Regions from separate parts of the Luteipulveratus halotolerans genome, predicted to be linked through region 3. Evidence: predicted binding sites of a transcription regulator. Region 3 holds the regulator's gene; each other region holds the start of a gene.
The links. The regulator LexA, encoded in region 3, represses DNA repair genes until DNA is damaged. The targets are predictions, from matches to a motif close to TCGAACANNTGTTCGA.

Region 1 (2,265 bases), 290 kb from region 3:
CCGGATCGGCGCCGCCAACTCGGCGATCTTCGGAGTCGGGGGAGTGCTCGACCTCCTCGTACCGGCGGTGGTCGGTGCGCTGCTCGTGTTCTGGTCGCCCGCGGCCGTCCTGGCGCTCGACGCGCTGAGCTTTCTGGTGTCGGCGCTTCTGGTGCGTTCGATCTCACGACCGCTGTCCCTGCCTCGTGAGCGTGCGCGTCGTACGAGCGCGCAGGCCCTGCTGGCCGATGTGCGCGAAGGCGTGCAATTCCTGGTGGGGCACAAGGGAGTTCGTACGACGACCGTGATCGGTACGCTCCAGTCGATCGCCGGCGCGGCGTTCATGTCGTTGGCGGTGGTGTTCTCCGACCGGGTGCTGCACGTCGGCACCTCGGGGTGGCGGTTCGGGATGCTCTACAGCGCCTGGGGGATCGGCGGCATCGGCGCTGCTGCACTGGTGCCGCGGCTGCTGCGCGTGGCCTCGCCCGGCCGGGTCATCACGTTCGCGATCCCGGTGTCGGGCCTGGCCGGCGTGACTGTCGCGCTGGCGCCGTCGTGGGCGATCGCGGTGACCGCCATGGTGATCTGGGGTGTCGCGTACCAGGTCGTCCTGATCTCCTCGCTGACCTACCGTCAGCAGGTCACACCCGAGGCGATGCTCGGCCGGGTCAACACCGCGGGACGGATGCTGTCGTGGGGCGTCGGCTGGACCGCCGGGTCGCTCGGGGCGAGTGCGCTCGCGCGAGTGGTCGACGTCCGGGCCGCGATGGCTGCGCTGACGTGCGCGGGCGTCGTGGCCGCCCTGGTCGCCTGGACATCGCCGCTTCGCCAGGGTGATGGGGCTCCCGCCTGACGGCCTTGTCGTACGACGTGAGGGTTCGTGCGCTGGTGCGCACGAGTCGCCGTTGGGTGTGGCGCCGTATGGCGACATCGGGGCTGTCGTTGGTCGAATGTATGTTCGACTCATGGCCATCGAGACCACTGCTGCCGCTGCTTCGCGGGGCGCCTCGCATGCGGGTGCGTCAGCGGTGGTCCGTTCTGCGGGCACGACCCTGCGGGGCATCTCCGCGGTGCTGTCGCGGGTGGACCACGCGGGCATGTGGGCCCTGTCCGGTGAGCAGGTCGAAGAGCTGCTGGTGTCCGTCGCTGCGGTGCGGGCGGTGCTCGACAGGGTCGAGGTCGCTGCGGTCCGAGAGGGCGTGTCGCGCGGATTGCAGACCGAGCACGGTTATGGCGCGGTCGACTGGGTGCGGCGTTGTCAGCAACGAGCCGGCGGAGCGGCGGTCGCCGATCCCGCACACATCGCACGGGTGCTGCGGGTCGCGGCGACGGCCGACCGGCGCGGCGCGTCAGCGGTGTGGGAAGGGTTCGCCTCAGGGGGCGTGGGGCTGGGCAAGGCCGACCAGGTCGCTCGCTTCGAGCGTGAGGTGTCGCCGGTCGCGCGGGCCGAAGACGTGGAGGCCGCCGTCATGGACCTGGTCGGTGCCGCCGGCGATGACGAGGACGGCACGGGGCTGACGCCGCGTGAGCTGGCGACGGCGATCCGGTATGCCGGGCAGCTGATCAAGCCGGAGCGTGACCTGGACGCCGAGCACGACGCACGGGCGCGGGGAAGGTCGCTGAGCAAGCGGCCCGGACCAGCAGGAATGTCCGAGTACCGCGTGCTCCTCGACCCCGACGGTGCGGCGGTCATCGATGCCGCGGTCGCCGGGTTGTCGGCCCCGGTCGCCGGTCCTGACGGCGAGCCCGATCCGCGCGGCGGGGCCTTGCGGCGAGCGGACGCGTTGGTCGAGATCGTGCGTCGCGGCGTGTCCTCCCCGGGGGCCGCGCCCAAGACGACCAAGGCGCAGGTGATCATCACGATGACGTTGACCGACCTGCTCGAGCAGCTCCGCGCGAGGGGTCACGATCGCCGCCCGGGTCGCAGCGCTTCGGGCGCTGGGGTGACGGCGACGGGCGAGGTGCTGTCGGCCACCGAGGTACGCCGCCACGCCTGCGACGCCGGGATCATCCCGATGGTGCTGGGTTCGGCCGGAGAGGTCCTGGACGTCGGCAGCGAGGTCCGTCTCTTCACCCCCGCCCAACGCCGAGCGCTGTGGCACCGCGACGGCGGGTGCACCTATCCGGGCTGCACGATCCCGGCCCAGTGGTGCGACGCCCACCACGTCGTGTGGTGGTCCCGCGGCGGCCGCACCGACCTGGACAGCGTTGCGTTGTTGTGCGGGAGGCACCACACCACGGTGCACCGGCTCGACCTGGCCGCGGTGGTCACGCCAACCGGAGTGA
Region 2 (2,265 bases), 980 kb from region 3:
GGTCGAGCCGGGCGAGCCCCCAGGGCGAGCCCGTGTCGAGACCGGGTGAGCCGTAGGGAGACTCAGCCCTTGTGCGCCTCGATCAAGAACCTGCTCGAGTGCGCGAGGAAGCTGCCGTGCTGGCGGATGTGCGCGTCCATGGCGCGGAGGCGGTCGTCGTACCTCGCGATGTCGAAGTCGGGCACCCACCAGACGCACTTGCGCAGGATGTAGACCACGGCGCCGACGTCGAAGAACTCCATCGGCAGGCGCTCCAGGCGTAGGTCGACAACGTCGAGCCCCGCTGCGGTGGCTGCTGCGCGGACGACCTCGGGGTCGCGGGCCTGAGGCCCGTCGGGCCACGGTCCGACGAACCACTCGCTCAGCTCGCGCGCGCTGTCGGGCCCGACCTGCTGCGACACGAACGCGCCGCCCGGACGCAGGACCCGCGCGACCTCAGCCCACGGCGTCACGACGGGATGGCGCGCGATCACCAGCTCGAACGCCGCGTCCTCAAACGGCAGGGGCCCCTCGTCGGGCGCCTCGACCACCCGTCCGCCGAGGGGTCCGAGCGTGTCGGTCGCGACGGCGAGGTTGGGCCTCCAGGACTCGGTGGCGACCGTCGTACGCGGCAGGGGTGCTGCTCCGGCCGTGACCTCGCCACCGCCGGTCTGCAGGTCGAGCACCGATTCGGTCGTGGTGAACCGCTGGTGCAGCAGCCGCTGGTACCCCCAGGACGGGCGGGCCTCGGTCGCGCGGCCGTCGAGCCAGGAGAAGTCCCAGCCGCTCACGTCGACCGCTGCGGCTTCGGCCACCAGCTCGTCGTAGGTGCGGTCTGCGCTGTCTGTCGGGCTCATGAGATCGACCGTGGCAGGGACGAGTCACGGGTGTCCACAGCATTCTTCGGTTCGCCTGCGAGTGCGGGTCGAGCGCGATATGATTCGAACATACGTTCTAAGCGAGGAGGGGTCATGCCGAGCGACACTGCTGTCGTCACCGTGTCCGGGCTGCCTCCTCACCTCGCGCAGTGGCTGGCACTCGTGGCTGAGCGGGCAGGAGCGCGAGCTGTCGTCTCCGGGCCTGCCGCCGGCGTCTGCGGGTCGACCGACCGTCCCGATCCGGATGCGAGCTCAGCGCCCACGGTCCCGCCCGAGCCGGGCGACCCGTTCCTCGCGGCACGCTCGGCAGCGGCTGAGGTGATCCGTGCTGCTGAAGGTGTCGAGGCGTGGGTGGGGTTCGCACACAGCGGGGCGACCGGCGACCTGCTCCGCGCCACCGAGGACGATCCCGGCATCGACCTCGGGCAGCACGAGTCGGCCTCGACCCGGCAGACCCGGCGAGCACTCGCACGTACGGCTGTGGCCACCGAGCTGCAGCTGCTGACCGGTGCGACGATCACCCGCTGCCGCGACGACGTCGCCCTGGCCGGGGCCGCACCCGAGCGCGTCGGACACCTGCGTGCTCGGATGGCGTGCGGCACCGTCTCGCTGTGGCGAGCACGCCTGCTGCTCAAAGAAACTCGCCACCTCGACCCGCTGACCGCAGCGACCGTGATGCGGCGCGTGCTCACGCCCGTCGGCCGGCATCCAGATGACGAGGGGCCGACATCCGTCGACGCCGACGAGCTGGAGGCGTTGCTCGCGGCACCTGCGTTGTCCCAAGCGACCGTACGCCGTCGCCTGGCCCGACAGCTCGCCCTCGCCGAGTCGGCGGGCGAGTTCGCGCGGCGTTCTCATCGCGACGCTGTCGACGCCCGCGATGTCGACACGGTGACGCATCCGCACGGCATCGCGTCGACCACCGTCACGGCGTCGTCGGAGCGCGCCTTCGCGGCGCAGCGGCGCATCACGACGCTGGCTCGGAGGGCGCGGGCCGCGGGTGACTCACGGACGCTCGCTCAGCTGCGGTCCGACATCGCCACCGACCTGCTCATCCGCGGCCAGGTGGCCGGCGACGCCCTGCTCGGCGAAGCACCGGCCGCGCATCTGCAGGTCGTCGTCAGCCTCGCGGCGCTGCTGCCTGACCCGACGCGCTCGTCCTCCGCCGCCGAGGGCGGCGCTCGCGCCCATGCCCATGCCCGTGCCCAGACGGAGACGCCCTACGACCCTCGCACGGCCGGCGTCGGAGAAGCCCTCGGTCTAGGCTTCCTCACCGCGCAGCAGGTGCGGGCGATGGCGTTCGCGCGCGGCAGCATCTGGCAGCGACTCGTCACGGACCCGGCGAGCGGCACGGTCATCGACGCCGAGTCGTCGTACCGGCCGTCGGCCGCGCTGCGCCGCACGGTCG
Region 3 (2,265 bases):
ACAAGGTGAGGGGCCTCATCGACCGCATGACCAAGGTCGACAGCCCGATCGCGTCCGCGGAGTTCGTGCGCGAGCTCGAGGGTGCCGAGCGCAGCAGCGCCAGCGCCGTCGGCAACCGCGAGCCGTTCTCGCCGGCAGGTCCGGCCACGTCGCCGACTGCGCCGCCGACTGACCGGCCGGCCGGCGACGGGGCCACCGCACCGGAGGCGGACGCCGAGCCCGTGCCACCGAGTACGCCTCACCGGCCGTTGCCCCCACCGATGCAGTACTGGCCGGTGCCGCCCGAGCAGGAGGGCCGGCTTCCGCACGAGTGGGACGTCCTGGGCCGGAGCAACCCCTCGGGACTGGTGATCCGTTCGTGGGAGCAGCTGGACCACCACATCAATGCGGTCGCCCGCGCGCACGACGAGTCGATCAGGACCCGGTCCCGCCTCGAGGACTCCTTGGAGACGCTGCGGCGACACGGCCTGGTCAACGACGCCTACGTCGAGGCCGCCATTGCGCTGCGCAACGGGCGCAACATGGTCGCCCACGACGCGCAGGTGCCACGCAGCGGAGCCGCGATGGCGTACGCCACCACGGCCCTGGACCTGCGCCGCAAGCTGATCGGCTGAGTCCCCGCCTCAGACCTTGCGCAGCACCGCAGTCACGCGACCGAGGATGGTGGCGTCGTCGCCGTCGATGGGCTCGTACGCGTCGTTGTGAGGCATCAGCCACACCTTGCCCTTGGTGCGCTTGAACGTCTTGACCGTCGCCTCGTTGTCGAGCATCGCCGCCACGATGTCACCGTTGTCGGCGGTCTGCTGCTGATGGACCACGACCCAGTCGCCGTCGCAGATCGCGGCATCGACCATCGAGTCGCCGACGACCTTGAGCAGGAACAGGTCACCCTCGCCGACGACCTGACGAGGCAGGGGGAAGACGTCGTCGACGACCTCCTCGGCGAGGATCGGGCCCCCGGCGGCGATCCGACCGACGACCGGGATGAACGAGGGCTCCGGCTGCTCGTCGTTGATGCCGGTCTCGTCGATCGAGGACTCCTCGGCGGCACCGACCGCCTGCCCGCGGTATCCGCGCTGGCGCTTGCCGAGGTCGGGGGAGACGACCTCCATGGCACGCGGTCGCATCGGGTCGCGACGCAGGTAGCCCTTGCGCTCGAGCATCGAGAGCTGGTGAGCGACCGAGCTGGGTGACGTGAGCCCGACGGCCTGGCCGATCTCACGCATGCTCGGCGGGTAGCCGCGGCGGTCGATCGAGCTGCGGATGACCTCCAGCACCTTGCGCTGGCGCGTGGTCAGGCTGTGGCTGTCCGGCTCCGGCATCTCATGGATCTTGGCCATCTCGGCGTCCTCGTTCCCCGTGGGTCTGCGGCCGGACGCCCTGGGAAATCAGGGGCTGTCGGTGGTCGCTGGTTCAGTCCTGTTCTGTGAGAGCAGCCTATGGAGTTCGGACACAGTTCTCAAACACCTGTACGACGTATGTCGCGTCGCACAACCTGGACTTGTTCGAACACCCGTGCTACAACTCGTACAAGCGTTCCATCGCACAGGTGTTCGTCTCGAGGAGGATGTCATGAGTGCAGTCACCGCATGGGAGGTTCCCCAGCGTGCTCCCGCGGCGCCCCAGGTGCGACACCTCAGGGTCGTTCCCGACCTGCTGACCCGGGCCGGGCAGCCCCGGCTGCGCCTGACCGCGCGTGGTCGTCTCGTGCTGGCTCTGGCCGGCGTGATCGCGGCGCTCGGAGTGATCATGGCGTCGGCCGCGATCGCAGCCGGTCCGACCCCGTCTACGTCCACCGTGACGGTGGCCGAGGGGCAGACGTTGAGCGAGATCGCTCACGCCCGGTTGCCGGAGCTGCCGGTGGGGGAGGCGGTCGTGCGCTTCCAGCTGGCCAACGGTCTGAGCTCGCTCGAGGTCAACGCAGGGCAGACCCTCGTGGTCCCCAGCGGGTCGTGAGTCGACGCGAACGACGTGGGTGTCAGGCCTGCTGCAACCAGTAGTGCCGAGCCTTGGGGCCGGTGGCGCCGTGGTAGCGGCGGCTGTGCTCGGCGGTGCGGACCAGCTTGAGGCCGATCCGGGGGAACAGCTCGACGAGGTCGTCGTGGCGTACGACCATGGGGTGCATCTCGTCGGTCACCGTGTCGTGCATGTCGAACGACACGAAGGCGGTGGCACCGGGCTTGAGGTAACGGCCGATGTTGCCGATCGAGGTGGCGAGGTCGTACCCGTGGTCGAGAGCGTTGATCGAGACGACGAGGTCTGCGC

Region 1: the regulator LexA is predicted to act here: its motif matches at 926-941, upstream of VV01_RS04915 (HNH endonuclease signature motif containing protein).
Region 2: the regulator LexA is predicted to act here: its motif matches at 921-936, upstream of VV01_RS10990 (HNH endonuclease signature motif containing protein).

Annotation. Positions count from the first base shown of each region.
Region 1 is NZ_LAIR01000002.1:908,179-910,443, forward strand. It holds gene VV01_RS04910 (MFS transporter) at 1-832, shown strand, start outside; gene VV01_RS04915 (HNH endonuclease signature motif containing protein) at 945-2,265, shown strand, end outside.
Region 2 is NZ_LAIR01000002.1:2,172,629-2,174,893, forward strand. It holds gene VV01_RS10985 (class I SAM-dependent methyltransferase) at 63-836, opposite strand; gene VV01_RS10990 (HNH endonuclease signature motif containing protein) at 951-2,265, shown strand, end outside.
Region 3 is NZ_LAIR01000002.1:1,193,933-1,196,197, forward strand. It holds gene VV01_RS06240 (hypothetical protein) at 1-614, shown strand, start outside; gene lexA (transcriptional repressor LexA) at 624-1,340, opposite strand; gene VV01_RS06250 (LysM peptidoglycan-binding domain-containing protein) at 1,573-1,956, shown strand; gene VV01_RS06255 (methyltransferase domain-containing protein) at 1,979-2,265, opposite strand, start outside.